DNA from 4 places in the Priestia sp. JSM ZJ58 genome. Region 3 is predicted to be linked to each of the others. Evidence: predicted binding sites of a transcription regulator. Region 3 holds the regulator's gene; each other region holds the start of a gene.
The links. Region 3 encodes Rex, which represses fermentation and respiration genes when NADH is low (regulators of the CRP and FNR family bind a similar motif). Its sites were predicted from a motif close to TTGTGAAATATTTCACAA; they were not measured.

Region 1: the regulator Rex is predicted to act here: its motif matches at 2,773-2,790, upstream of ACH6EI_RS25320 (L-lactate dehydrogenase).
Region 2: the regulator Rex is predicted to act here: its motif matches at 5,047-5,064, upstream of ACH6EI_RS11220 (DUF1641 domain-containing protein).
Region 4: the regulator Rex is predicted to act here: its motif matches at 2,527-2,544, upstream of ACH6EI_RS22540 (AtpZ/AtpI family protein).

Annotation. Positions count from the first base shown of each region.
Region 1 is NZ_JBISEM010000005.1:86,033-93,518, reverse strand. Features, by position in the region: gene ACH6EI_RS25330 (zinc-binding dehydrogenase) at 1-51, shown strand, start outside; gene ACH6EI_RS25325 (lactate permease LctP family transporter) at 149-1,729, opposite strand; gene ACH6EI_RS25320 (L-lactate dehydrogenase) at 1,792-2,748, opposite strand; gene ACH6EI_RS25315 (cation diffusion facilitator family transporter) at 3,082-3,957, shown strand; gene ACH6EI_RS25310 (methyl-accepting chemotaxis protein) at 4,099-6,117, shown strand; gene ACH6EI_RS25305 (RluA family pseudouridine synthase) at 6,155-7,066, opposite strand; gene ACH6EI_RS25300 (YhcU family protein) at 7,222-7,486, shown strand, end outside.
Region 2 is NZ_JBISEM010000001.1:2,107,786-2,115,271, reverse strand. Features, by position in the region: gene ACH6EI_RS11250 (cation:dicarboxylate symporter family transporter) at 1-228, opposite strand, end outside; gene brnQ (branched-chain amino acid transport system II carrier protein) at 615-1,970, shown strand; gene ACH6EI_RS11240 (hypothetical protein) at 2,010-2,387, opposite strand; gene ACH6EI_RS11235 (IDEAL domain-containing protein) at 2,685-2,882, opposite strand; gene ACH6EI_RS11230 (ammonium transporter) at 3,017-4,300, opposite strand; gene ACH6EI_RS11225 (hypothetical protein) at 4,297-4,713, opposite strand; gene ACH6EI_RS11220 (DUF1641 domain-containing protein) at 5,143-5,595, shown strand; gene ACH6EI_RS11215 (NAD(P)/FAD-dependent oxidoreductase) at 5,629-6,807, shown strand; gene ACH6EI_RS11210 (AEC family transporter) at 6,855-7,486, opposite strand, start outside.
Region 3 is NZ_JBISEM010000012.1:1,899-9,384, forward strand. Features, by position in the region: gene rimI (ribosomal protein S18-alanine N-acetyltransferase) at 1-414, shown strand, start outside; gene tsaD (tRNA (adenosine(37)-N6)-threonylcarbamoyltransferase complex transferase subunit TsaD) at 411-1,427, shown strand; gene ACH6EI_RS27250 (ABC-F family ATP-binding cassette domain-containing protein) at 1,683-3,617, opposite strand; gene ACH6EI_RS27255 (redox-sensing transcriptional repressor Rex) at 4,076-4,714, shown strand; gene tatA (twin-arginine translocase TatA/TatE family subunit) at 4,768-4,953, shown strand; gene tatC (twin-arginine translocase subunit TatC) at 4,969-5,724, shown strand; gene ACH6EI_RS27270 (YdiK family protein) at 5,751-5,978, opposite strand; gene ACH6EI_RS27275 (CPBP family intramembrane glutamic endopeptidase) at 5,975-6,703, opposite strand; gene groES (co-chaperone GroES) at 7,003-7,287, shown strand; gene groL (chaperonin GroEL) at 7,355-7,486, shown strand, end outside.
Region 4 is NZ_JBISEM010000002.1:222,497-229,982, forward strand. Features, by position in the region: gene ACH6EI_RS22515 (F0F1 ATP synthase subunit delta) at 1-64, opposite strand, end outside; gene ACH6EI_RS22520 (F0F1 ATP synthase subunit B) at 61-579, opposite strand; gene atpE (F0F1 ATP synthase subunit C) at 682-894, opposite strand; gene atpB (F0F1 ATP synthase subunit A) at 985-1,695, opposite strand; gene ACH6EI_RS22535 (ATP synthase subunit I) at 1,714-2,085, opposite strand; gene ACH6EI_RS22540 (AtpZ/AtpI family protein) at 2,092-2,313, opposite strand; gene ACH6EI_RS22545 (S8 family serine peptidase) at 2,611-4,803, opposite strand; gene wecB (non-hydrolyzing UDP-N-acetylglucosamine 2-epimerase) at 4,871-6,022, opposite strand; gene upp (uracil phosphoribosyltransferase) at 6,045-6,674, opposite strand; gene ACH6EI_RS22560 (serine hydroxymethyltransferase) at 6,889-7,486, opposite strand, start outside.

The DNA of each region.
Region 1 (7,486 bases), on a different contig from region 3:
TTAGATAAAGGAAAACAATTTGGCAATATAGGTTTACTTATTTCAGAATAAAAAAATCCCCGGCGCTAACTGGAGACTTTTTTATATAATCAAACGTTTGTTTAAATGAAAGAAACAAGGTAATAACAGGATTTTTAGAAGTTTTTTATCATAACCACCAAGCCAATAAAAAGGTAACAAATCCTCCTAGTATCAAAAATCCCATGCTGTATTTGAGCGTGTATTTAAACAGTTCACCCTCTTTTCCAGCTAAACCTACTGCTCCAGCAGCGACAGCAATTGATTGAGGAGAAAGCATTTTAGCCATCACGCCGCCGGCAGTATTAGCCGCTACGAGAATAATTGGCAAGACATTAATTTGCTGAGCTGTAGTTAGCTGCAAGTTGCCGAACAGCGCATTATTCGATACGACAGACCCCGTTAGAAATACGCCAATCCAGCCAAGAAATGGAGATAAAAATGGAAAATAAGCAGCTGATGTAGCGAGTGCCAATCCAAGTGTAGAGGACTGTCCTGAATAATTTGAAATAAAAGCAAAAGCAATGACCATCATAATCGTCATAATAGGTCTTGATAGTTCTTTTACGGTTTCCAAAAGAGTGGTCCATGCCACTTTTGCCGATACGTTAAGCAAGAAAACTGAAAGGATACAAGCGATAAGAATTGCCGTACCTGTTGCTGCAAATAAGTCTATTTTTAAGACAGCAGCGTAAGGCGTAGGATCTTTTACTAAAGGCGCTGCTTTAATTACGTGATTGTGTAAAAATGGGACGTTAATAAGCAGGTTCAGATGTTCAAGCGCCGTTTTGACAAAAGAAATGCTCCAAGCCGTAACGAGTATCGTTAATAGAATAAAAGGAGACCAAGCCTTTAAAATTTGTTTTGGTGACAGGCTGAAGCTTTTAGCTGCTGCCGAGCTTGTTCTTTTAATATAAAAAGCAAGAGCAAGCAAACTCACAATAGAAGATGTGATATTTGGAAGTTCAGGGCCGATGTATGTAACAGTTAAATACTGCGTCAGTGCATAGGAAATGGCTGTGATGCTCGTTGCTTTCCATACGTCTTTTAATCCTTTTATCCCATCCATAATAAAGACAAGTAAAAAAGGGATAAGAAAAGAAATAATCGGAAGCTGCGTGCCAAGAAAATGAGCAATTTCTTTTGGATCAATGCCAGATACTTGTCCTGCGACAATGACAGGAATCCCCATGGCGCCAAAAGCTCCTGAAGCTGTATTAGCAATTAAGCATAGCGCCGCTGCTTTTAACGGTTTGAATCCAAGTCCAACTAGAAGCGCTGCTGTAATGGCAATTGGAGCTCCAAATCCTGCTGCTCCTTCTAAAAAAGCATTAAAGGAAAAAGCAACAAGCAGCATTTGCAAGCGGGGGTCATCGGTTATTGAAATAATAGATTGCCTAATGGTAGTAAACTGTCCGCTTTTGACAGTTAGCTTGTATAAGAACACCGCGCCGATAATAATATAGCTGATGGGCCAAAGTGCATACAAAAACCCATAGCCTGTGGCTCCTAAGACCATTGAGGCAGGCATATCATAAAAATAAATAGCAATAATCATAGAAAGAAGTACCGTAATACCAGCAGCAATGTGTCCTTTTAATTTCAAAAGAGTTAAAGCAATAAAGAAAAAGATGATGGGGATGAGTGCAATTAGTGCAGAAAGCCAAATATTATTTAACGGATTATATACTTGAGTCCACGTCATATTCATACACCTCTACTACATATTTAAAACAAGGGAGCGGGGGAGTCCCCCGCAAAAATCTTTTGATGTTACACAAAAGCTCTGTCGCGAGTTTGCTTAAGAATGCTAGCAGAGTGCTCGAGCTGCTGCTGTTCGTGAGGAGTTAAATTCAATTCAATAATTTGGCGCACGCCGTTTTTATTAATGATAGCCGGCACGCCGATATACACATCAGAAATACCGTATTGTCCTTCTAATAAAGCAGATACCGTTAAAATAGAATTTTCATCATCTAAAATAGCCTTGGTGATGCGTACAAGTCCCATCGCAATTCCGTAATAAGTCGCTCCTTTTCGATTAATAATATGGTAAGCCGCATCGCGTGTTTGTTCAAATAGATGCTGCATATCCGGCTCTTTTTCAATAGCAGCAGTATTGATAAAATGTTCGAGCTTCACACCGCCAATTTGCGCGTGGCTCCAAACAGGAAATTCCGTATCTCCATGTTCCCCCATAATATAAGCGTGGACGTTGCGAGAATCTACTTCAAAATAGTCGCTTAACAAGTAGCGGAAGCGAGCTGTGTCAAGAATCGTTCCTGAACCAATTACTCGTTCGTTTGGTAATCCTGATACTTTTTGTGTAACGTGTGCGAGAATATCAACTGGATTTGTTGCCACTAAAATGATGCCGTCAAATCCGCTGTTCATAATATCTTTTACAATGCATTCAAAAATTTTAACGTTTTTTTCAACTAGATCTAAGCGCGTTTCCCCTGGAGCTTGATTAGCGCCCGCTGTAATAACTACTAAATCAGCGTCAGCGCAGTCTTTATAATCTCCAGCCCAGATTTTCATCGGTGTGGAAAATGGCATACCGTGATTGATATCGCGTGCTTCACCTTCCGCTTTTTCTTTGTTCATATCGATTAACACTAATTCATTGGCAATACCTTGATTCACCATTGAAAAAGCGTAGCTTGAGCCAACAAAACCAGTTCCGATAACAGCAACTTTTCGTGTTTTTGGTGTAAATTGTGTTTTCATTTGTATCATCCTTTGAATTTTATTTTGTGATGTTTTTCACAATGTTAGTGTAACAAGAATAAATACCCTCGGCTGTGATAAAAATCACACCCTTTAAAAAATAGTAAACAATTTTACAGGGCGATTTAAAAAAAGGGTCCTTCTACATGAAGTGCCACATTTAGAAAGATCTCAAACGTTTAAAGTGTTGAGTAAAGGCAACTTGTTTTGCAGAAAGCTAAAGAGTTTAACATTCTCTATTTGTATGTTAACAGCCAATAATGTTTCTATAGACCCACACGAAATCCATTTGTTACACTAAGTTTGCTTATTTTGAATAAAGGAGTTGAAGGGATGGAGAACTACTATGAGCAAGCCCAAAAAGGCGCTTGGGTTAGTATCTTATCATATATCTTTTTATCAGCATGTAAACTTATTATTGCGGGTGTCACCGCTTCCTCTGCATTAAAAGCCGACGGTCTTAATAATGTTACAGATATTATTGCATCAATTGCCGTCTTAATCGGCTTAAAAATCTCTAAAAAACCTCGTGATAATGATCATCCCTATGGACATTCCAGAGCGGAACATATCTCTTCACTTATTGCTTCTTTTATCATGATGGTCATTGGACTAGAAGTATTGGTCGATGCGGGTCAGTCATTATTTATGGACAAATCTGAAGCGCCTAATTTACTGGCTGCTTGGGTAGGTCTTGGAGCGGCTGCTGTTATGGGTGGTGTCTACCGATATAATATTAAGCTTGCTAAAAAACTTGATAGCCAGTCTTTATATGCGGTTGCTAAAGATAATTTGTCTGATGCACTTGTGAGCATAGGGGCTGTTGTGGGAATTTTCGGCTCGCAATTCGGCTTGCCCTGGCTGGACGTGGTAGCTGCTTTTGCTGTGGGAATTATTATTTGTAAAACAGCCATCGAGATTTTTAAAGAAGCGGCTCATTCTTTAACGGACGGATTTGATGAAGAAAAGTTAGGACACTACAAAGAAAGCATTGGGCTTGTAGAAGGGGTAAAAGAAGTAGAAGATGTGAAAGCGCGCAAGCTTGGTAATCAAGTCGTGATTGATGTAACTGTTAAAGTAGATCCTCATTTAAATGTTATTAAAAGCCATGAAATTGCTGATCAAATTGAACATATGATGAACGATGAGCATCAGATTAAAGATACGCTTGTTCATATTGAACCTGATGCATACGAAAAGCAAAAATAAAACCAGCACGTTCTTTCGTTATGAAAGGATGAGCTGGTTTTATTTTTGGGGAAATTTGAAATAAATCACAAAAACTTCTTCAAAAGTGAAAATGAAAAGCCGTTATTAGTAATATAAAGATTTTTGTAGAAGGGTGAGGGAATGAAGAGGTTAAGTGCAAAACTCGTAGTATTTTTTAGTATTTTTATAGCTATTTTATTATTAGTTGTTTCAGGGGCTGTTTATCAATTTACCAAAACACAAATAGAAAAAGATGTAGAAGTTCAGTCTCAAAGTCAAGTGAAAGAGTTAAGAGAAACGATTCATACGTACTTAGACATGTATAGTCGTTCTTTGCTGACGTATAGTGAAAATGATGTAATTGTTAATTTTGTTAAGCAAGAAGGAGATCAAACAAACCAAGAGAAAAATCCGTATTTTACATGGAACACAGTTCAAAAAGAGTTTACACAGTTTAAAGAAAAGTATCCTAACTTAGTACTTGAATACATAGGCACAAAAAATAAAGGAATGTATTCTGTTCCTAAGCAAGAGTTTGGTTCAAACTATGATCCGACTTCCAGGGTGTGGTACAAACAAGCAGTAGAATCACCTGATGAGGTTGTTTACACGGATCCATATGAAGATGCAGCAACGAAAAAGACGGTTGTGACGATTGCAAAGGCTATTTTAGATCCAGATACTAAAAATGTGCTGGGCGTTATAGCTACTGATTTAGACTTAGATGCATTAAAAAACATTGTAGGTAAAGCAGAAGTAAATCACGGTGGATATGCATTTTTATTTGATCAAAATGGCACAGCGCTCGTTCATCCAACAGAAGCTGGAAAAAATTTAATGAATCAGCCATTTATGAAAAAAATGTACAAAGCAGACCGGAATAAAGATTTCATGAAGTATACCTTTCAAGGTGAAGAGAGAGTGATGGCATATGATACTCTCGAAGGAACGAATTGGAAGATAGGAAACGCCTTTATTTATAATGAAATGCTCTCAAGCGCTCATCATTTACTGAATGTGATTGTCTGGATTGCGTTAATTGGCATCTTATTATCAGTGGTGTTAACCATCTTTTTCTCAAGAATCATTACGAATCCGATTCGCCGCTTGAAAAACGAAGTAGCCAAAGTAACAGCTGGCGATTTAACAGTTCAGGTTCAGACGAAGTCAAAAGATGAAATTGGTGAACTTACTCATTTATTTAACGATATGGTAGCTAAAATGAAAACATTGATTGGCACGGTTCAGACGTCTGTTGAGACAGTAAAAACGTCTGTTGAAGACTTGAGTGCTGTATCTGAAGAAGCAACTGCATCCAGTGAAGAAATTGGCCGGGCTATCCATGAGATTGCCAGCGGCGCCACGCAGCAGGCTTCTGACGCTGACTCTACTAATCACAAAACGATGAGTTTATCTTCACAAATTGAAGAAGTCATTGAACAAAACGCCCAGATTAATAAAATGACGATTGAAGCTGTAACCATCAATGAAAAAGGCTTAAAACAAATGCAGCTGCTTCGCAACCAAACTACCGAATCATCTCAGACGATTCACGGTGTTCAAACGGTAATGGAAGAGTTAACAAGTAAGATGAAAGAAATTGAATCTATTATTTTTACAATTAATAGCATTTCAGATCAGACAAATTTACTTGCACTAAATGCTAGTATTGAAGCAGCTCGTGCAGGAGAACATGGCAAAGGATTTGCGGTAGTAGCTGAAGAGGTACGAAAACTTGCTGAACAGTCCTCTCAGGCTACTGAACAAGTTCGCCACACGATTGCAGCGATTCAAGGGGAAGTCGCGGCTGCTCGTGAAGAATGCAACCGGACAGAAGAACTTTCAAAATCTCAAGACTTTGTGGTAGGAGACACAGAACAAGCTTTTCGTGAAATTGCTACTACCATTGAGCAGGTGGCAGCGGCTGTCGAACATGTAACAAGCAGCATGGACAGCATTGATGAGCATAAGGAAGACGTGGTAGCGGCCATTCAAAGTATAGCAGCTATTGCACAGCAATCAGCAGCAGGAACGGAAGAAATTACGGCTTCTACAGAAGAACAAATTAGAGCTATTTCTACTGTTTCTCAATCGGCTGAACATTTGCAAGAGATTAGTGAAGAATTGGCGAACTTGATTCGTCAATTTAAAATTAAATAAAAAAGAGCGCCAATAACATATTGGCGCTCTTTTTTATTTAATAGGAAAACAAGTTGCTGTACGGTAAAAAAACCTGCTGATCTGGAGGTGCAACAGCTGACACGCGCTGATGTGTAAACGGGTGTATAAAAGAAAGCTTAATGGCATGTAAAGCTTGCTGCTGATCTTTTAATCTCTTTCCGCCATAAAGCGTATCACCAAGTAATGGATGGCCGATGTGACTCATATGAACACGAATTTGGTGAGTGCGTCCGGTTTCTAGTGAAAGGTCAATAAGCGTTTCATTTTTGACCTTATTGCGCTTTAACACCCGATAAGATGTTTTGGCAGCTTGTCCCGTTCTAGATACTCTTCTTCTCGTGGCGTGATGGCGATCGCGTCCAATAGGTTCATTAACGATTCCTTGCTCTTGTTTCATGAGTCCTTGGACAAGAGCAACATAAGTCCGGTCAATTTTACGTTCAGCCAGCAGCTGGTCAAACACAGAGCTTGCTACAAAATGCTTCGTGAATAAGATAGCACCTGATGTATCGCTGTCCAAACGGTGAACGTGTCTAGGCTTTGTTTTGAGGCCTATTTTTTGAAAATAAGCAGCTACAGCATTTAAAAGAGTTTTTTGGTCCTGCTCTGATGAAGGATGAGTATTTAGGTTTATTGGTTTGTTTACAATTAGCACGTGTTCATCTTCAAACAAAATCTCTATATTAACATTGTAAGGTGTTATTTCATCAAGTTCTGCTTCAAAAAAAGGGAGTGACACTCTATCATTTTCCTTAAGAGTGTTCCTCCATGGTAAAGGTTCACCGTTTATAAGCACATTTTTATTCATCCGAAACTGATGCAGCGTTTTTTTAGGAATACGCCATTTCGTTTTTAAATAATCTTCAATTGTTTGCCCTGCATCATTTTTTGCGATTTTATCTTCTAGCCATTGGCCGTGTATACTCATATTTAATCCCTTCCTTACATACTAGTAAATATCCTTTAATCTTTAAAAAGAACTTGTAAATAATTAGGAGGAAATAACTACCTGAAGTTCTCGTTTTATGTTTATGTTATGCTAAATAAAGAGACATAAGTTAAGAGAAAAAAGGGGGGGTAACCATGAAAATTGCCCAAGCAGCTCCGCCAGAAATGGAGAATTACATAGAAGAGTTGACTGAACAGCTTCGCTATGACTTGTTACCTCGGTATGTATCTGTAGATAAGCTTAATCCTGATGAATTATTAAATCCAGATTATTGTACAGACCATTTATATAATGGCTTACTCGATGAAGCATTGCAAGTCATTAGTAGCCTTCAGACAATAATTGCCGTAATTGAAGCGATTCAACATCGGCCGATTGAAGAAAGCGACTGCGAGCAAT
Region 2 (7,486 bases), on a different contig from region 3:
TTTTCCGCCAAGCTTACCTAATTTTTTGATATCGCCTACTCCTGCGACCGCTACGATTAATGCTGAAATCACGATCGGTACGACAATCATCTTAATTAAATGAATAAATATGTCTCCAACCGGCTGTAAAATAGAAATGGCTGTATCGCTTCCGTAAAAGATAGCACCTACAGCTACGCCTAAAATCAGTCCAATTAGAATCTGAGTTGCTAGACCTAACCTTTTCACTTTCTTGCTCCTTTCGCACAGTTGACTTTCATCCATCGAGCATATGCGGTTCCGCGAACCGTGTATAAATATACATCCTTACAGCACCTTATGTAAACAGTTCTTTACTAAAAGGATGTAAGGCCGCACATGCGAATTTTTAAAAGCCACGGTTCTGTTTTATCATATCAAATAATTGTTGTATATTGAGATTTTTTTGCTAAGTATTTTTCTATTTTTGCTATTTCAGCGAATTAATTAAAAAAATAAAATTTTATATTGAAATATGCATTTTAGGTTAGTATAATACGATACATGTTTATTTTTATTATTCGAATATAAAATTCTGAAAATTTTAATTATTCAACACGATAATAAAAAGCATTTATAATTTTGGAGGTTTTAATGTGTCAAACAAAGTTCCTTTTTCATTTATAGTGGTTATTGGCTTCATGCTTTTTGCCCTATTCTTCGGCGCAGGTAATTTAATTTTCCCTGCAATGTTAGGTCAGTCTGCTGGAAGCAATATTTGGTCAGCAAATGCTGGATTTTTAGTAACGGGTGTAGGTCTGCCTCTTCTAGGTGTTCTCGCATTTGGTTTTTCCGGAAAAGAGGATCTGCAGTCTTTAGCTAGTCGTGTACATCCAGCTTTCGGTATTATCTTTACTACAATTTTATACTTGGCAATTGGACCGCTTTTTGCAATGCCAAGAACGGGAAGTGTTTCGTTTGAAATTGGCGTTAAGCCTTTTTTATCAGAAAATTCAGGTCACCTTCCCCTTATCATTTTCACGGTAATTTTCTTTACTATTACGTGCTTTTTTTCGCTAAATCCTGCGAAAATTGTCGATTTAGTAGGAAAAGTTTTAACACCTATTAAATTAACGTTTATTGGAATATTGGTAGTTGTAGCCGTTGTGAACCCAATTGGAAAATTTGAAGCACCAAGCGAAGCTTATACAACGCACGCATTCTTTAAAGGCTTCCAAGAAGGTTATTTAACAATGGATACACTAGCATCATTTGTTTTTGGAATTATTATCATTAATGCAATCAAAGAAAAAGGAGCAAAAACCAATCGACAAATTATCGCAATTTGTGCAAAAGCTACGGCTATCGCTGCCGTTATTTTAGCTCTTATTTATAGCGCATTGTCCTATATGGGTGCTTCAAGCGTATCAGAGCTTGGACGTCTTGATAACGGAGGTACGGTTTTGGCTGAAGTATCGAATTACTACTTTGGCTCTTACGGAGGAATTCTTTTGGGTCTGATGATTACCGTTGCTTGTTTAACGACAAGTGTAGGCCTTGTAACATCTTGTTCATCTTTTTTCCATAAGCTGTTTCCAAAGGTCTCTTATAAGTTGATTGCTGTCATTTTATCAGCATTCAGCGCGGTTGTAGCAAACTTTGGCTTAACGGAATTAATCGCTATTTCAGTTCCAGTCTTAACAGCTATTTATCCGTTAGCTATTGTGTTAATTGCTTTGACATTCTTACATCCTTTATTTAAAGGACGTTCAGAAGTTTACCAAGTAAGCCTTCTTTTCACGTTTATCGTTAGTTTGTTTGATGGCTTAAATGCTGCTGGATTCAAAATCGCGGCAGTAAACGATCTGTTTACATCGATTCTACCTATGTATGGAGTGGGTCTCGGCTGGGTAGTTCCTGCTATTGTAGGAGGATTAATCGGTCTTGGCATTACCTTCCTTCGTACAAATGATAATACGAACAGAAACACTTCAAGAAAATTGATTAAATAAAAAGAGGATGCATTTGCATCCTCTTTTTATTGTGGCGTTTTATGAATAAGGAGTTTTTTTCTCCGTTAACTTCACTTCTTCCTTTAACACACGTTTTTCATATAGATATTTATCCGTTCGCTGAAAATGATATTTATCAGCTTTTTCTTTTTCAGATGTGGTCAAAAGCACTCGAACATCAGAAGCAGCTGACACATCAAACGTTTCATTTTGATAAGTAGCATACGGAGCTACAAAAAACACTTCTTCAACAGCATCACGAGGAACTTCTTTTGTAAAAGTCGTGTCATTGTATGGAATGAATCCATTTGCTACATCGCCTTTATCATAGCTAATCAGCTTTACACACCCATTTTCCGTTTCATAACATTCGTAGTCTCGTTCATTATATGCTGCATACAAACCTTTTCGAATCATAAAAAAACATTCCTTTACATTGGTTTAGCAACCGCTGGTACAAATCGTTTTTCTTCTGCCACGTAGATAGCTAAAAGTACTTCTTCCCCATTTACCGCTTGATATAGTTCCGCTCCGTTTGCTGGTGGATAATAGTTATCAAATTTGAACTCTGGAACGGTTTCCCCGTTTCGAGATCCTGTAAACCCATTAAGCGTACATGGAGGTCCATAATTATTACTAATTAATCCCTTTTAGTAGGTCTCAAAAATAAAACACACCATCTAAAATAGATGGTGTGTGAAGTATAGTAAGTAATTAAGAAATTTGTTTAAGTTCTGATGAGAGTTTTAAAAACTCTTCTTTATTTTTCATCAATAGCGTGCGGTCGATTTCTTCTTTTAGCTGTGCTTTACGAAATTCTGCAATCGCCTTGTCTAAAATCATCTCAGCGAATAATGCATCAAGCACCTTTCCGTTGGATTTTTGCGGTGAATTAAGTAAATTCTTTTTCATAAGAAATCAACTCCTTGGCTTTTTTATAATATAACACAAATATTCTGACTTTTCAATCATTTAAACCAAGTATTTTAAATCTATTTTTTTCCACATAAAAAGGCCGCCCTTTTGTTATAAAGGGCGGCCTTTTATTACGAATCTGTGGCTTTTTCTTTTACTTCCGCATAGTAGTTTTCATATTCAATAAATTCAGGAGCTTGATGAGCTGCCATGATACCGTGGTAGCTGATATCTAAGCCCACTTCTTCTTCTTCTTCCGTAGACCGAAGCGGAACCACCAAGGAAATAACCTTTAACCCTATCCACGTCGTAACAAATCCCCAAGCGCATAGAGCAATTAATCCAAGAAGTTGAACGCCAAGTAACGTCCAGCCCCCTCCTGTAAACACACCGCCGTCTGTAGAAAACAAGCCCACAGCCAACGTGCCCCATATTCCCGAAGCAGCGTGTACAGGAAAAGCTCCTACAGGATCGTCGATTTGACGTGCTTCGAGCCAGTTTGTAGCTGCCATCATTAATAAGCCAGATACAGCTCCAATAAAAATAGCAGATGGTGTGTTAACAAAAGCGCACCCGGCCGTAATGCCAACCAGTCCGGCAAGCGATCCATTTATTACAGAAGGTGCATCTGAACGGTTGTAGCGAAATAAAGTATAAAATAAAGTAGCTGCTCCGCCTGCTGCTGCTGATAACATTGTGACAATAGCAATGTGACCAATTCTAACGTCAGTGGCACTTAGCGTACTTCCTGCATTAAACCCAAACCATCCAAACCATAATAAAAAAGCACCCACTGAGGCAAGCGGCAAATTGCTTGGAAGAGAAACGGAACTAATTCCATTCTGCGTAAATTTCCCTTTTCTTGGTCCAATCATTATTGCAGCTGCTAAAGCTGAAAAACCGCCTAGCGCATGAATGACTGCCGAACCGGCAAAATCAAGCATTCCTAGCTTACTAATCCATCCGCCTCCCCAAATCCAGTGGCCGGCTATAGGATAAATAAATGTAGTCATTAAAATGGCATATAAAAGGTATGCACGAAAATTAATTCGTTCTGCTACCGCTCCAGAAACGATCGAGATGACTGCAATCACAAACGCACATTGAAACAGCCAAAACGTTTCAAGCCCAATTGGAATGTCAAGGTGCGATAAATTACCTGAGAGCGCAAAACCGCTTTTACCGACAACTCCGCCTAAATCATCTCCGTACATTAATCCAAACCCAATTAAATAGAAACAAAGCGTTCCTATTGTAATATCAGCGAATACTTTCATAATAATATTGACACTATTTTTATAGCGGACAAACCCTGCCTCTAGCAAGGCAAAGCCGCCTTCCATTAGCAAAATCATCGCCGCTGTTAATACAACCCACGTCGTATTTATACCTAAACTTAGTTCATTAACACTCATATCCCAACGCCTCCACTGCTTTTTAGTCGTTTTATTTCTTGTACAATAGCAGGCGAAAGCGTAATTTCACTTGTTTCTTCATTTTCCGCTTTTATTAATTCAAGAACTTCATGAAGTTCTCGCATTTGTGCTTTAAGGTGATCAATTTTTTTAAAGCGTTCCTTTACGTATACCATATACTCGACCGCTTGATGCTGACTTAAAGGACGCCCGGTAAAAAATTTACGAAACGGTGATAGTGATTGGTACCAAGCTTCTTCAGCACGTTTCTTCTCTTCGTATTTACTAATTTTCGCTTTTATATCTTCTATTTCTTGTGCTTTAGCTTCTTTTAACTTCATTATAAATTCAATTAATTTTAATTGAGGCAATGTAATGACCACATTATGATAAAGTTCATCCACTATAACCATGTTATATCTCCTTACATAAGATGTTATATTTAGATTATATGTAGAACACTATAGTAAGTCAATGTAATTTTTTGAAAACTCTTTAAATAGTAAATGCGCCCTATCTTTTTACTACTTATAGAATATTAAGTTCGTATGTGTTGAAATATGACGTTATTTGTTTTATCGTAGGAAGAGGAATTATGTTAGTTCCCTATTTTAATTTTATTTACCTAGGCAATTATTCGCTTTATTTTTTATAAACTTTTATTAAACAAAGGGTTACGAGGTTCTTCACTTATTTTTTCAACGAAATGAGTTGATTTTATCTCGTATTAAAATTAAAATAGAATTATGTGCAAGATTTCACAACTTCACAATGTAGTTTGAAAGTCTAGCAGATAACTAGGAACTACATATGCAACAGTATCCAGCAAAGGAGGACTTTTCATGTCTCAATCAACTATTCAAAAATCAGCTGCAGAGGAAAATGCTGCTGTACAAACAGAAGCGGCGGTTAACAAAGGTCAAGCGGATGTGTTAGATCAATTGTTAAAGCCTGAAGTACAAGAAGCTCTTACTGTTCTTGTAGATAATTTACCAAAATTATCTGAAATGGTAACGGTGCTTACAAAAACTTACGACGTTGCGCAATCATTATTAACTGACGACGTATTAAAAGAAGATCTACTTGGTGGAGTAAAAGAATTTATCGAGCCAGTAGAAGGAACAGTAAAAGGTCTTGCAGCTACTGCAATCGAAGCAAACGATCGTGCAGAAGCAAATGCTTCTAATTCAATCGGTTTATTCGGTTTATTACGCATGCTTAAAGATCCACAAGCTCAAAAACTATTCCGCTTTGCACAAGCGTATTTAGACATTACAAACGAAAAACAAAAATAATTTTCATTAAAAAGTGTGGACGGAGGATCGACTATGTCAAAACATATTTTAATTTTAGGCGGCGGTTACGGTGGTTTATTAACTGCAATGACAGCTCGCCAACACCTAAGTGCGGATGAAGCAAAAATTACAGTAGTGAACCGTTTTGCTACTCACCAAATCATTACAGAATTACACCGTCTAGCTGTAGGCGGCGTTTCTGAACAAGCGGTAGCTTTACCACTTGATAAATTACTTAAAAACTACAACGTTGATTTAAAAATTGCAACGGTAAAAGAAATTTCACCAGATCAACGTGAAGTATCTCTTGAAGATGGTACAAAATTAAGCTACGACTACCTTGTTACAGCTTTAGGTAGTGAAACTGCTTACTTCGGTATCCCTGGTTTAGAAGAGCACAGCTTCGTTCTTAAATCAGTAAATGATGCAAACCGTTTACGTGCACACGTAGAAGCTTGTATCGCTGAATACAGCAAAACAAAAAATAAAGCTGACGGTACAATCGTAGTTGGCGGTGGCGGATTAACAGGTATCGAACTTGTTGGTGAATACGCTGACTTAATGCCAAGCCTATGCCTAAAACACGGTGTGGATCCAAAAGAAATTTCTCTATACTGTGTAGAAGCAGCTCCTACAGTTCTTCCAGGCTTCCCTGCTGAATTAGTAGAGCGTGCTCAATCAAGCTTAACAAAACGTGGCGTTACATTTGTTACTGGTACACCTGTAACAAAAATGGATGCTACAACTGTTGAACTTAAAGACGGCAGCAAAATTGAAACAAAAACAATGGTATGGACTGGCGGAGTTCAAGGTAACTCTGTAGTTGCTAACTCAGGTATCGAAGTAAACCGCGGTCGTGCACTTGTAAATGAATTCTTACAATCTACATCTCATAAAGATGTATTCCTTGCTGGTGACTCAGCGGTTGTAATGGGTCCAGAAGGTCGCCCTTACCCACCTACTGCTCAATTAGCTTGGCAAATGGGTGAAGTTGTAGGCGTGAACTTAGCAGTAGCTATTCGCGGCGGAGCAATGGAATCATTCGTTCCTGTCTTCTCTGGTACACTAGGAAGTCTTGGACGCAAAGATGCAATTGGTACAATCGGCGGAAACAAAACGCAATTAAAAGGTTTACCAGCATCACTTATGAAAGAAGCAAGTAACGTTCGTTACTTATCTCATATCAAAGGATTATTCGCATTAGCTTATTAATCCGTCTTAAAACGAAAGAGGGAAATTCCTCTTTCGTTTTTTTTTATTTACATAAGCCAAGAAATAAGAAGCGGCAGCGTAACCAGCGATAAAATAGCACTAATAACAAAAGCAGAGGCCGTTTCGTTTTCCATGCTTTCAAACCGCAAAGCAATCATCGCAGCTACAGCAGATCCAGGAAAAGCTACCAGTAAAATAGCTTTTGTCACTTCATCTGAAGACAACCCTATCCATACTGCAATTCCAAGCATAACGATCGGTTGAACCGCTACTTTTAAGACAGCGATCCCGAGCGCGCCTTTACTGAAGTTAATTTTTCCAATTCCAATCGTTACTCCTACCGCAAACAAAGCTGCTCCGGATGTGATACTTCCAATTTGATCAAGCATATCCTGTAACAGTTTAGGTGACTGAAAGCCGCAAAGCGTTAAAATCACTCCAATTAACGGGACGCATGCCAAAGGCTCAGATAGACCATGCAAAATAGAATGAACCGTTACTTTGAATAAACTTGTTTTCTCTTCCCCTTCTTTTCGTCCCCTTTGGCCAACGGTTCCCAAAATCGTTGCCAACGGATCTAAAATCGCGTTCACCACGATTCCTGTGATGGCAATTGGAATCGCTACTGCACCTGCACCAAACAAGCCTCCAAGTACCGGAATGCCCATAAAAGCAAACG
Region 3 (7,486 bases):
AAAGATATTGATCAAGTAGTGAAAATCGAAGAGAAGTCTTTTACGACACCTTGGAGTGCAGAAGCATTTCAAAATGAGTTAACCAATAATCAATTTTCAACTTACATTGTGATGGAAGAAGGGGAAAATATTATTGGTTATTGCGGAACGTGGATTGTTATTGACGAAGCACATGTAACCAACATTGCGCTATTGCCAGACTACCGAGGCAAGGGACTCGGTGAATTGCTGCTGCGCAACGTGATGGACGTTCTTCGAAAACTAGGTGCTACGTCAATGACATTAGAAGTTAGGGTATCTAATCATATTGCACAATCATTGTATCAAAAGCTAGGTTTTAAACCTGGAGGTATTCGTAAGAATTATTATTCTGATAACAATGAGGATGCATTAGTTATGTGGGTGAATTTATGAATGAAAATCAATTAATTTTAGCATTAGAAACAAGCTGTGATGAGACAGCAGCAGCTGTGATTCGAAACGGTCATGAAATTGTAGCCAATGTGGTGGCCTCTCAAATAGAAAGCCATAAACGATTTGGCGGTGTCGTACCGGAAATTGCATCTCGTCATCATGTAGAACAAATTACAGTAGTAGTTGAAGAAACTTTAAATCAAGCGAACTTGACGTTTGCAGATATAGATGCAATAGCTGTAACGGAAGGACCAGGGCTTGTGGGAGCACTTCTTATTGGCGTAAATGCAGCCAAAGCGCTAGCATTTGCACATCAAAAGCCATTAATTGGTGTTCATCATATTGCAGGACATATTTATGCAAATCAGCTAATCAAAAAACTAGAATTCCCGCTCTTATCGCTAGTTGTATCTGGCGGGCATACGGAGCTTGTATACATGGAAAGTCACGGTCATTTTAAAGTGATCGGTGAAACAAGAGATGATGCAGCAGGAGAAGCCTACGATAAAGTAGCCCGCACGTTAAACCTTCCATATCCAGGCGGACCTCATATTGACCGCCTTGCACATGAAGGAGAGCCATTAATTGATTTGCCGCGTGCTTGGCTAGAAGAAGGATCCTATGATTTTAGTTTCAGTGGATTAAAATCAGCAGTTATTAACACTGTCCACAATGCGAAGCAAAAAGGTGAAGAGATTCTTCCACAAACACTTGCTGCTAGCTTTCAAGCGAGTGTCATTGATGTGTTAGTAACTAAAACGATTAAAGCTGCAAAGGAATATAACGTTAAGCAAGTTTTATTAGCAGGAGGAGTTGCTGCTAATAAAGGGCTTAGAGCAGCGCTAGAAGAGGCATTTGAACCCCTATCAAATATTGAGCTTATTATCCCGCCGCTATCTCTATGTACGGATAATGCCGCAATGATTGGAGCAGCAGCAAGCGTACGATTTGCTCAAGGAAAACGTTCAGATATGTCATTAAATGCAAACCCCGGTTTGGACTTGGAAGAGTAAGTGACGAATGAGATTTATTTCTCATTCGTCTTTTTTTGTGGATAAAAATGATTTATCAACAATATTCAATAAATTTAGAATTGACTGTGGATAATTATGTGGAAAAGTCCGTGCACTCAGTACACGGACCTGTTATCAACAAGTTTTAATTATGAAAATCAGACAGATATCCACTATTTATTCACAGAGTGGATAAAGCTTGCTCTTAAGCGCATGAACAAGTAAATAGGATGAATAGATACGCAAAAATATAGGCTACTCTTCTAGAAGCAGCTGTAATTCTTCCCACTCTTCCATTAATGTGGATAACTGTGAAGAAATTTTTTCATTTTCACCGTTTAATCTTGATACTTCTTCGTGATTTTGATAAATTTCAGGGTCACAAAGAAGTTCTTCATTCGCCGCTTGGGCGGCTTCTAATTTGTTTACTTCAGTTTCAATTTCTTCAATGCGGCGCGTTCGCTGTCTCATCAATTTCTTTTGTTCTTTATCTTGTTTATAGGACTGTTTATCTACTTTTACCGTACGTTCTTCGTTTGCTTTTATATTTTCTAATTCTTTAATTTCCTCTATTTCTGCTTTCTTTTCTACATAATAGTCATAATCTCCAAGAAATTCTTCTACTCCTTCAGGAGATAGCTCTGCTATTTTATTGGCAATACGATTAATAAAATAACGGTCATGTGAAACAAATAATAGAGTCCCTGGGTAATCAATTAACGCATTCTCGAGTACTTGTTTGCTATCTAAATCAAGATGGTTAGTAGGTTCATCCAAAATTAAGAAGTTAGCTTTTTGAAGCATAAGCTTCGCAAGAGCCAAACGTGCTTTTTCACCACCGCTGAGCGTGGAAACGATTTTCAGTACATCATCACCTGAAAACAGAAAATTTCCAAGCGCTGTACGGATTTCTTTTTCAGGTTTGGCTGGGTAGTCATCCCAAAGTTCATTTAAAACGGTTTTATTAGACGTTAAATTGGCTTGCTCTTGGTCGTAATAACCAACCATTACATTTGAGCCAAAGGAAATGGTTCCAGTCTTGAAGCTGAGTTTATCCACAATGCCTTTTAATAAAGTTGATTTCCCCACGCCATTAGGACCAACCAACGCAAGGCTTTCCCCTTTTTTAATGCGAAGGTTTGCCTCTTGGACGACATAGTTGTGTTCATCATATCCGATAGACACATTTTCCAGATTTAAGACTTCATTTCCGCTTTGACGTTCAATTTCAAACGAAAAACTAGCTGATTTTTCGCCTTCGTTAGGTCGATTTATTAACTCCATTCGATCGAGCTGTTTACGTCTGCTTTGCGCACGTTTTGTAGTCGATGCGCGGGCGATGTTTCGCTGAATAAAATCATTCAGCTTTGCGACTTCATCTTGCTGCTTTTCGTACTGACGCAACTCTTTTTCATATCGCTCTGCTTTTTGTACAAGGTATTTAGAGTAGTTGCCCGTGTACTTCACCGTTGTTTTTTGTACGACTTCATACACTTGATTTACGACTTTATCAAGGAAGTAACGATCATGTGAAACGATTAAAATAGCTCCTTCATACCCTTGCAGAAACTGTTCCAGCCATGCTAAAGTTTCAATATCTAAGTGGTTGGTAGGCTCATCCAGAATAAGCAAATCAGGCTTTGTTAAAAGCAGTTTTGCAAGAGCCAGGCGCGTTTTTTGTCCACCGCTTAAGGAGGAAATAGGGGTGCTGTAGTCAAAGTTTGAAAAACGGAAACCGTGAAGAATAGATCGTGTATCCGCTTCATATTGATAGCCGCCTAAATCTTTAAACGTTACTTGAAGCTGATCATACTCTTTGGTTAGTTTTTCGTATTGAACTGAATCATTAAAAATGTCTGGATCACCCATCTTCGTTTCAAGCGTACGTAATTCTTTTTCCATCTTCTTTAATGGAGCAAAGACAGTCATCATTTCTTCCCATATGGAGAGTGTTGACTCAAGAACTGTATCTTGTCCCATATAATCAATGGAAACACCCTTAGGTTTAATAATTTCTCCGCTGTCATAGGAAAGCTGCTCAGCAATAATTTTTAATAAAGTTGATTTACCAGCACCGTTTCGTCCCACTAGGGCAATGCGGTCTTTTGATTGTACTTCTAACTTTATATTCGATAAAATGGGTTCTGCCCCATAGTATTTTGTAATACCGTTCAATTGTAGAATAATCATTTTTTCACCTCTAGTAGTATATCCATAGTGTATTTTAACATATTTTCAACTACAAGTTCTTCCTACAAGCGTTTGTAATTTGTAGAGGGACAAGGACAAATGATGAAGCGAATGTTTTGATTCATGAAATAAAATGATTTCCCCTGCACATTTTATACAGGATACTATGTTAAAATAAGAGATAAGTGCATCTCTGAACTTATCTATGATGGATGTAAAAAATCCGTCATGACTAACAAACCGATTCTTTGAAGGGCTAATTGCTTCGTTCTACATACCGACTTTAAGGAGTGCTGAATAGACAAAAGCCGTCGAGGTGTGAAGCGGAGTATATATAAAACAAGAGAAAAGAGAGAGAATTGGAAGCGCTACCTCAAAGCGGTTGATGCTTTGTGAAAGGTAATGCAATATGACTTGAAAATGTTAGCAATGACATACATGAACTGAGGGGGTACAACGTGAACACTGAACAATTAAAAATACCACAAGCAACGGCTAAACGATTGCCGCTTTATTATCGTTTTTTGAAAAATTTGCATGCTTCTGGTAAACAGCGTGTGTCGTCAGCGGAGTTAAGTGAGGCAGTGAAAGTGGATTCTGCTACTATTCGTCGGGACTTTTCTTACTTTGGTGCATTAGGAAAAAAGGGATACGGCTACAATGTGAATTATTTACTTACATTTTTCCGTAAAACGTTAGACCAAGATGAAGTAACGAAAGTAGCACTGATTGGCGTAGGGAATCTAGGAACGGCCTTTTTAAATTATAATTTTATTAAAAATAATAACACCAAAATTGAGTGCGCTTTTGATGTGATAGAAGATAAAGTAGGTACGAAAGTAGGCGACGTGCCGGTTTATCATCTTGACCAATTGGAAGATTATATGAGTGATGACATCTCAGTAGCGATTTTAACCGTTCCTGCCACTGTTGCTCAGCAAATTACTGATCGTTTAGTGAGTTGCGGAATTAAAGGAATTTTAAACTTTACTCCTGCACGCTTAAACGTACCGGATGAGATTCGACTCCATCATATTGATCTTGCTGTAGAATTACAGTCGCTCGTCTACTTTTTGAAAAATTATCCTGTTGAATAAGGCGGACTGTGTTACGATTTCCTTAAGTCTAAATTAATAAGGAGAGTGGGAATATGGGGATTGGAGCAGGCAGTTGGATTATTATTGCGATTGTAGCACTGCTTATTTTTGGACCGAAACGGTTACCGGAGCTAGGAAGATCAGTGGGCCAAACGCTTAGAGAGTTTAAGCATGCCGCTAGCGGTGCATCAGAAGATCGTGAAAAAGATAAACAGCGTCAAGTAGATGACAAAGAGTAAAAGGGTGATCATAGTATGACCGAACAAGAAATGTCAATATATGATCATATAGGAGAGCTGCGAAAACGCATTTTAATTGTTTTATTTTTCTTTGTGATTGCCACAATTGGCGGCTTTTTTATAGCGGATAAGGTTATTGTCTATTTACAGCATGCTGATGAGGCAAAGAATTTAACGATGAATGCATTTCGGTTAACAGATCCAGTTAAGATTTATATGCAATTTGCTGTTATTATCGGCTGTGTACTTGCAGCTCCTGTTGCACTGTATCAACTTTGGGCATTTATTAGTCCTGGTTTATATGAAAAAGAGCGTAAGGTAACGCTTGGATATATTCCTGTTTCCATTTTTCTCTTTATTGGCGGTGTCTCTTTTTCTTATTTTGTGTTGTTTCCATTTGTCGTTGATTTTATGACGCGCGTTTCTGATGAGCTGAATGTAAACCAAGTGATTGGCATTAATGAATACTTTTCTTTTTTAATGCAGCTCACACTGCCTTTTGGCTTGTTGTTTCAGCTTCCTGTCGTCGTTATGTTTTTGACGCGTTTAGGAATTATAACGCCTATGTTTTTATCTCAAATTCGAAAATATGCCTATTTCGTACTGCTAGTTATTGCCGCACTTATTACACCACCGGAATTGCTCTCGCACATGATGGTGACAGTGCCGCTCTTAATTTTGTATGAAATCAGCATCATTATTTCCCGCATTTCGTATCGCAAAGTGTTAAAGGCAAGGGCAGAGCAAGAAAGAGAAGATGTTAGTATGTAAAAAAAACCACTGAAACAGTGGTTTTTTTATTTGGATGAATCATCTTGATTTTTATATTGCTGCTGCAATTTTTTAATTTTGTAGTGCAAGATAAAGATGCGAACCGCAAACCTGAAATCGAATGCGGCTACGAGTGCAAATAAGATTGTGGGGAAATTCCAGACGGTTTCCTGGGCATTTTGAATTGCCAAGTAGGTGAATAAAATCCCCATAATAATATAAATAAACCCTCGTGTTAAAGGGATATTCTTCATAAAAACATGCCTCCAAAAATGAACTGCATTTGTTCTGCTTGTTTTTGCATTTCTATAATTTTATCTGCAAAAATAGTTTGAGATAAAATAACAATTGTATTCATCAAAACATGAGCAATAATAGGTACAACAATTAGTCTCGTCCTTGCATAAAGGAATGCAAATACAAATCCCATAGCTGTATACACAAGTAAATGTTTAAAATCCCAGTGTACCGCAGCGAAAATAAGGGAACTAATAAATGCAGAGATAAAGAAATTGTATCGTTTGTGAAGAGAACCAAAAATAATCTTTCGGAAAATAATCTCTTCTAGTATTGGTCCAATAACAGACGTAACGACAATAAGGAAAGGCGTTGCTTTAACAAGATTAACAATATTTTGTGTGTTTTCAGATACTTGGGTAATGCCAAGAGCGTGCTCAATCATACCTGCTACAGCTTGACCAGCCATAGCGAGAAACACCCCAAGGACTGACCAGACAACAGCAATCGTTTTTCCAGCATGTTCTATACGCATGGACATGTCACGGCGCAGCAGCAGTAAGACAATAAGTAAACCAAGGATAAAGCTAATGATAGTCCAATAAGTCAAAAGCATGACATTCGCTGTTCGAACTGGATAGTCATCAAATATTCCTGTTAATTTTAACAGCGGTATACCAACAACTCCTGAAAACTGCATAAGGATGTAGGTGAGGATAACATACCAATAACGTTTTTCCAATCTTCTATACTCCTTTAAAAGGTTTTTATGTATATATGTCGAAGAAGTACTGTAAAGTTAGTAATTTCTTCTTGCTCGTATTGTAACATACATATTATTGAACAGAGAAAAGAATGCTTTATTTCTCAAAATCGTCGAAATCTAAGACTATTATATGTAGTTGTCGTAAATTTTAAATTTTTTTTGTTTAATACTTGCAAAAAAAACCCACTTTGTTTTAATATAATAATTGTGTTAGCACTCGTTGAGGTTGAGTGCTAATAAAAATGCAAACATATTATTTGAGGAGGTTGTTTCACTTGTTAAAGCCATTAGGTGATCGCGTAGTGATTGAACTTGTAAAATCTGAGGAAAAAACAGCAAGCGGTATCGTGTTACCGGACAGTGCAAAAGAAAAGCCACAAGAGGGTAAAATTGTTGCTGTAGGTACAGGCCGAGTATTAGAAAGCGGTGAGCGTGTAGCTTTAGAAGTAGCTGCGGGCGATCGTATCATCTTCTCAAAATATGCGGGTACTGAAGTAAAATACGAAGGTACTGAATACTTAATTTTACGCGAAAGCGATATTTTAGCTGTAATCGGCTAATTTTAACCACAAACTTATCATACGTAAAAAATAGATTATTAAGAACATCTTGAGGAGGTCAAAGAACATGGCAAAAGACATTAAATTTAGCGAAGAAGCACGTCGCGCAATGCTACGTGGTGTAGATACATTAGCAAATGCTGTAAAAGTAACGCTTGGACCAAAAGGTCGTAACGTTGTATTGGAAAAGAAATTCGGT
Region 4 (7,486 bases), on a different contig from region 3:
GTTTTTCTGTTGCTAATTGAAAAAGAGCTAGTGCATAGCGCTTGGCTACAGCTGGTTGACTCATCGTACATCCCCTACTTCTTGGATATATTCATGAATTAACTTCTCTTGATCTTGTTCAGAAAGTTCTTTTTCAATAACTTTCGACGCAATTAAAACAGATAATGAAGCAACTTGCTCACGTAACGCAGCAACTGCTTGATCTTTTTGCTGTTCGATTTCTTGTTTTGCTGCAGCTTTTAGACGCTCAGACTCTTCGCGTGCTGCTGCAATGATTTCTTCTTTTTTATCTTCTGCAGACTTTCTAGCGTTTTCCATCATTACTTGCACTTCTTGACGAGATTGCTTTAAGATTTCACGCTGCTCTTCAACAAGCTTCTTCGCTTCCTCATTTTGCTTTTCTGCTTCATCAATCTCACCGGCAATATGCTCTTCACGTTTTTTCATGATTCCCATTACAGGACCAAACGCGAATTTTTGAAGTAACGCAAGTAGGATAAGGAACATCACTAATTGGAAAAGAATATCTCCACCATTAATGCCTGCTGCTCCTAACACAAACATGTTCGACACGGCCATGTTCACTCCCTTCAGAGACTCCACATATATAATTTACTTCTTAAAGACATAAAGTAATGGCGAAGGTTCTTTTGAATGATCTTCGCCACATGTAACACATTATTATTTACCTTGTACCATGAATGCAATAACTACGGCGATAATTGGAAGCGCCTCAACTAAGGCAACCCCAACGAACATCATTGAAGTTAATGTACCACGTGCTTCTGGTTGGCGAGCTGTGCCTTCAATCGTCTTAGAAACGATAAGACCGTTACCAATACCAGCACCTAGTGCCGCTAAACCAATCGCAATTGCAGATGCTATTAAACCCATTTTATAAAGTCCTCCCTTAATATATATGATTTTGTTTAACTAAGTTTTGTTTTGTCCAAATTGGGTATTACTTGAACAAAGCTTTATAAATTAATGGTCGCTACTCACTTTGTGAGATAAATAAACCATCGTTAACATTGTGAAAATGAAGGCCTGAATTGCGCCTACAAAAATACTGAATCCTTGCCATAAAAGCATTGGGATAGCAGCTCCAATTGTACCTAGGAAGCCTGTTGTTGCTAAACCAGCTAGCAAGCTTAACAAAATTTCCCCAGCATAAATATTACCGTAAAGACGAAGGCCAAGCGTTAACGTATTGGCAAACTCCTCGATAATCTTAAGCGGGAATAAAAATGCCATTGGCTTGAAGTAATCTTTCGTGTATGCAGAGAAACCTCGCATTTTAATACCATAATAATGTGATAGTACAACTACCATAACGGCTAACGTCAGCGTAATTGCTGGATCAGCGGTTGGCGATTTCCACCATAAGTTATGGTCAATCACGATGGCGAATGGAAGACCCAACATATTTGACACAAAAATGTACATAAGTAAAGTTACACCTAGCGTCAAAAAGCGGCCACCTGTTTTCCAATCCATATTGCTATTAACGAGTCCTTTAACAAAATCTAAGACCCATTCAATAAAGTTTTGTGCACCGCTTGGCTTCATAGCAAGAGTACGAGTACATAAAACTGCAATTAAGAATACAATAACAGAAGCTACGGTAACCATAAGCAAGTTACTTTGACTAAAAGTAAGGCCTAGAAACTCTATAGTTGGTGATTCATGACCCAACTGTGTTCACCTCTCTTTCTATCTTCTACGCATATTTTGAACAACTAAATCTATGATAATGACAACATAATACGTCATTAATCCCACAACTACACTAATAATATGAAAGGTTTTTGGATAAGAGATGGTAATCACAACTGCGAGAGCAGCTGTTGCAAATCTTACAACAGTCCCAATTGAACGGGGCTTTTTCCCCTCATCCAACGCCTGTCCAAACTGCTCAAACTTTCTTACTAAGTTCCACAAATTATACAAACTCAGGGCGGTTCCTAAAATTAAACCTGCAAAAACAGCCTTATAACTTGTAAATCCCCAGCCGAGAACGTATAATGCTAACAAATACAATATGTATGAACGAAGTCTTGGAAAAACGTGCTGCAAATCCTGCATGAATTATTAATCTCCTGAAAAAAAATGGTGGACTGTCCGCAGCATCATAAAAACACCTGCTGCTAGCCCTGAAAGAAGGCCTAAAATCAAAAATAGTGGTTCGGTGTCAAGCCATTGATCAGCCCATCTTCCAGAGAATAAGCCAATTAAGACTGAACCTGCTAACTGTGATAGAATGATTGACACTAATGCCATCGCTTGCAAAGGATGACGGTTGCGATCTTTCATAAGCTCATACCCCTTTTGCAAAATTTTCTTTTTTCCGAATTCTCTATCGTTTTCATAGCTCAATATATGATAGAAAGGCAAAAAAAATTGCTAAAAAAGGTAAAAACAGCTAATAAAATACGCAGAAATATCAACGGTTTTCACAGGTTGAAAACCTTATCATTTATATTCCCTGTAAGCATACAATAGCGTATATTTAATGTCAATGTGTTTAAGCTAAAAACTTCACAATCTCTTCTTATTGTTCACATTTCTGCCACACATAAAACCTCTTCAAATGAAAACATTTAAAGAGGTTCATTCAATCGTTATTGTACTGTGTACAACCTGCTCTTGTCTATGCTTTTTCACAAATGCAAATATTTGGTACACTCCTGGTACAAGCGATTCATCAATCGCTATTTTTCGTTTTCTCATGCCTCTTTCTACATCCACGTCAACATCTAAATACGATACAAACTGTAAAGACTGCTTATCAAAAAGAGCGACGCCTAACTGATCTGCTCCTTCAGGCAAAAACAGTTCATAGCTATACGTATTTTTCTCTTTTTCCGCTGCTACTTGCAATCCCATGACACGAGGATAATCTGGAATGCTAATCATGTACATATAGGGAAGCGAAAATGTTTCACGTGAATCATTTATTTCCAAATATCCGTCATATATACCTTTATTTTTAAAACGGGGCTGCACCGATAAAGTGACAGCTATCTCTTTTGTCTGACGGGGTGGCACCGTGACGGGTAATGGAACATCCCAGTTCACTCCTTCATCCCTTTTTGGAACGTTTAAGCGATACGTTTTTGCTTTATCAGACTGGTTATCAATTTTAAAAGATAAAACTTTCTTTGATGGACGCGTAAAAATACCAAAAGATAAAGAAGATGGATAAAACAAAGATTCTGCTGTGACGGCTTTTGCTATTTGAATTCTTCCCGCTCCTTGTTCATATACGCGATACGTTTGACCGTTTAGCTGCTGCATTACTTTACTGGTGTTCATCAATGAAGCTTTGACTTGTTCAGGAGACCAGTTCGGGTGAGCTTGTAAAATCAGCGCACACGCTCCAGCTACATGGGGCGCAGCCATACTTGTGCCATGCATGCGTTCATATCCTCCAGGAACTGTACTATTAATGAAGTAACCTGGTGCGACGACGTCTGGTTTGATTCCCCAAGTAGTCGTTACAGGCCCTCTTGAACTGAAAGATGTGAGCAAGTCTTGCACCACCTGCTGGCCAGTGCGTAAGTACGGTTGTTGAGACTGAATGTGTTGGCTAATGGTGTCACCGCTTTTTTTACTTACCCATATCACGGGAATATTTACTGACTCTTTTAGTTTACTGACTATGCTTTTTTCTGTCGGGCTATATAAAATAACCGCTTTTGCTCCCGCCTGTTCAGCTTGTTTAATCTTTTTTTGAACCGCATTTCCTTCTGCTTTTAGCAAAATGACGTTACCCGACGCATGCTTTTGCTCTTTGGAATCTTCTTCATTTATTACACGCAGCGTTTGATTAAACGTCCATGGACGAGACCCTTCTACTGGCGCCATCATAATTTTTTCTTTGTTAAATCCAATTGTTAGAAATTGAACTGTTGTCGGAGAAACAGAAGCGCCAACGGAAATAGCTTTTCCCGCTGTACCCGGAGAGCCCACCGTCCATAAACCTGGACCTGAATTGCCGCTAGATGTAACCGTTACAATTCCTTTTTCAACAGCTCGATCTAACGCTAAGCTTGTTGGTAAATCAGGGCCATTCACATCATTTCCTAATGATAAATTAATAATATCTACATCATCTTGAATTGCTTTTTCAATAGCTAGAATAACACTTTCAGACGTTCCAGCTCCTCCAGGTCCAAGAGCTCGGTATGCATAGATTTCCGCTTGAGGTGCTACGCCTTTAATATTCCCATTCGCTGCAATAATACCAGCTACATGAGTACCGTGCAGAGTCGGTTCTCCTTGCTCACGAGTGGTTTCCATCGGCTCATAATCTTCATCTATTACATCGTAACCCCCTCTGTAGGTTTGTTTTAAATCAGGGTGAGAATAATCAACCCCCGTATCGATAACGCCTACTTTGATCCCTTTTCCTGTTAAACGCTGATTGTGAGTATCAAACAAGCCTCTTACCTGTTCTGAGCCAATGAACGTTACGCTATTTTCTTCTGTAACCTGATAGTTTTTAATAGAATGTGAACTAATAATAGATGGATTCTGAGATAGTTTTTCCAAATCCGAGATGGAGCCGTTTAGTGAAAGTCCTGTAAACACCGTGTGAAATTCGCTCTTAATCTTTATATTAGGATAATTTTTTTGTAGCTGACTTTTAAATTTCGTGAATTTTTCTTTTTTAATCATCACAATGATTGATTTTTCCTGATGATTCATTTCTTGTTTTATAGAAGGAAATGTCGGATTGAGCGACATTTGCCCTCCCCCACTTCCCAATATAAAGCTAATCATTAACCATTTAATCCACATAAAAAAACACCTCTCACACTATCGTGTCTCAAAGAGACGCTTTTCATGTGAAAGGTGTTTAGAAATCTTACGAAAGCGGATTAAAAGCTTCCGGTCTGTTTTCACGGCGGTTGAAATAGTAGCTAATAGCATCACAAATGCGTTTAGAAGCTAAGCCGTCTCCGTAAGGATTCGATGCTTGTGACATTTGCTTATATACGTCTTCATCTATTAACAGCTCTTTTGCTAGCGTATAAATCGTTTCTTCTTCCGTGCCTGCTAGTTTGAGCGTTCCTGCTTCAATTCCTTCCGGGCGCTCTGTTGTATCGCGAAGTACCAATACAGGTACGCCTAATGAAGGAGCTTCTTCTTGAACACCGCCCGAATCTGTCAAAATAATATGAGCGCGCTCAGCGAAGTTATGGAAGTCAATCACATCTAACGGTTCAATTAAATGAATGCGCGGGTCATTTCCTAAGATATCGTTTGCTGTTTCTCTAACTACTGGATTCAAATGAACAGGATACACAACTTGCACATCTTCATGTTCATCTACAATACGCTTAACAGCACGGAACATATTTTTCATTGGTTCGCCTAAATTTTCGCGGCGATGTGCCGTTAACAAAATAAGACGATCATCTCCCAATTTCGTTAACACTTCATGCTCATATGTCTCTTTTACTGTTGTTTTTAACGCATCGATAGCTGTATTTCCAGTCACAAAGATTCGCTCTTCTTTTTTGTTCTCTGCTTGCAAATTAGCTGCAGACTTATCTGTTGGAGCAAAGTGCAAATCAGCGAGAACACCTGTAAGCTGACGGTTCATTTCTTCCGGGTATGGAGAATATTTATTCCATGTGCGCAAACCTGCTTCAACATGCCCGACCTGAATCTGATTATAAAAAGCTGCTAGCCCAGCAATAAACGTCGTAGTTGTATCACCGTGTACAAGTACCATGTCCGGCTTTACTTTTTTCATTACGTCGTCCAAGCCTTGTAATCCTCTGGTCGTTACGTCCATAAGGGTTTGGCGATCCTTCATAATGTTCAGGTCATAGTCAGGCTGAATGTCAAAGATGCTCAATACTTGGTCTAACATTTCACGGTGCTGAGCCGTTACTGTAACAATTGCTTCGAACTCTTCTGGTCGCTTTTTAAGCTCTAATACTAGAGGAGCCATTTTAATTGCTTCTGGTCTTGTCCCGAATATCGTCATTACTTTAATTGGCTGCTTCATGTTCATCACCCAAATCTACAAATTATTTTGTACCGAATAAACGATCCCCTGCATCACCTAAACCTGGAACAATATATCCATGGTCATTTAATTTTTCATCTAATGCTGCAATGTAAATATCTACGTCAGGGTGTGCTTCTTTTACAATTTCCACGCCTTCAGGAGCAGCAATTAAACACATAAATTTAATGTTTTTAGCGCCTCTTTTTTTCAGAGAGTTGATTGCTTCTACAGCTGACCCTCCTGTTGCAAGCATAGGATCTACTACAATAAAGTCACGCTCTTCTACATCATTAGGTAGCTTTACATAATATTCAACAGGCTGTAATGTTTCTGGATCACGATATAAGCCAACGTGTCCAACTTTAGCAGCTGGCATTAGTTTTAAAAATCCATCTACCATGCCGATACCAGCACGAAGAATTGGAACGATACCAAGCTTTTTCCCTGCAATAACTTTTGACTTTGTTTTGCAAACCGGTGTTTCAATTTCAACATCTTCTAGCGGTAAATCACGTGTTGCTTCAAAAGCCATTAAGCTTGCCACTTCATCAACTAATTCACGAAACTCTTTCGTTCCCGTTTTTACATCGCGTATGTAAGTTAATTTGTGTTGAATAAGCGGGTGATCAAATACGTATACTTTGCCCATTGATATCTCTCCTTATATATAAAGATGTACACATTAAAATACCATTCAACGAATTGAATGGTACGTACTAGTAAAAACATATCTCTTGCTAATTAAATTTATACATTGCATTCATTTTACAGAAAAAAGTTTTTGAGTTCAAGCATTATTCAAAAAATGATTGAATTGCTACCACTTTCTCCATAAAAAAAACAGGCACAAAGGCCTGTCTCTCTTAAAGTGATTTATACATTTCAAACTTGCTTGTTAAAGCTTCAACACGTGTTTTAGCTTCAGCTAACTTTTCTTCATCTTCAATATTTTTAAGCGTTAATCCGATGATAGAAGCAATTTCATCCATCTCTTCTAAGCCAAATCCGCGAGTTGTAACCGCAGCTGTACCAATACGGATACCGCTTGTTACAAATGGGCTTTGCTCATCATAAGGAATTGTATTTTTGTTTGTTGTAATACCTACATCATCAAGCGCTTTTTCAGCTACTTTACCTGTCAAATTCATTGAGCTTACGTCGATTAACACAAGGTGATTGTCTGTTCCTTCAGATACAAGAGCAAATCCTTCTTTCTTTAATCCTTCTGCTAAACGATTAGCATTGTCGATGATATTTTGAGCATAGTGCTTAAACTCATCTTGTAATGCTTCACCAAATGCTACTGCTTTTGCAGCGATAACGTGCATCAATGGACCACCTTGAATACCAGGGAAGATCGACTTATCAATCTTTTTCGCAAATTCTTCTTTACATAAAATCATACCGCCGCGTGGTCCGCGTAGTGTTTTATGTGTTGTAGTTGTAACGAAATGAGCATGT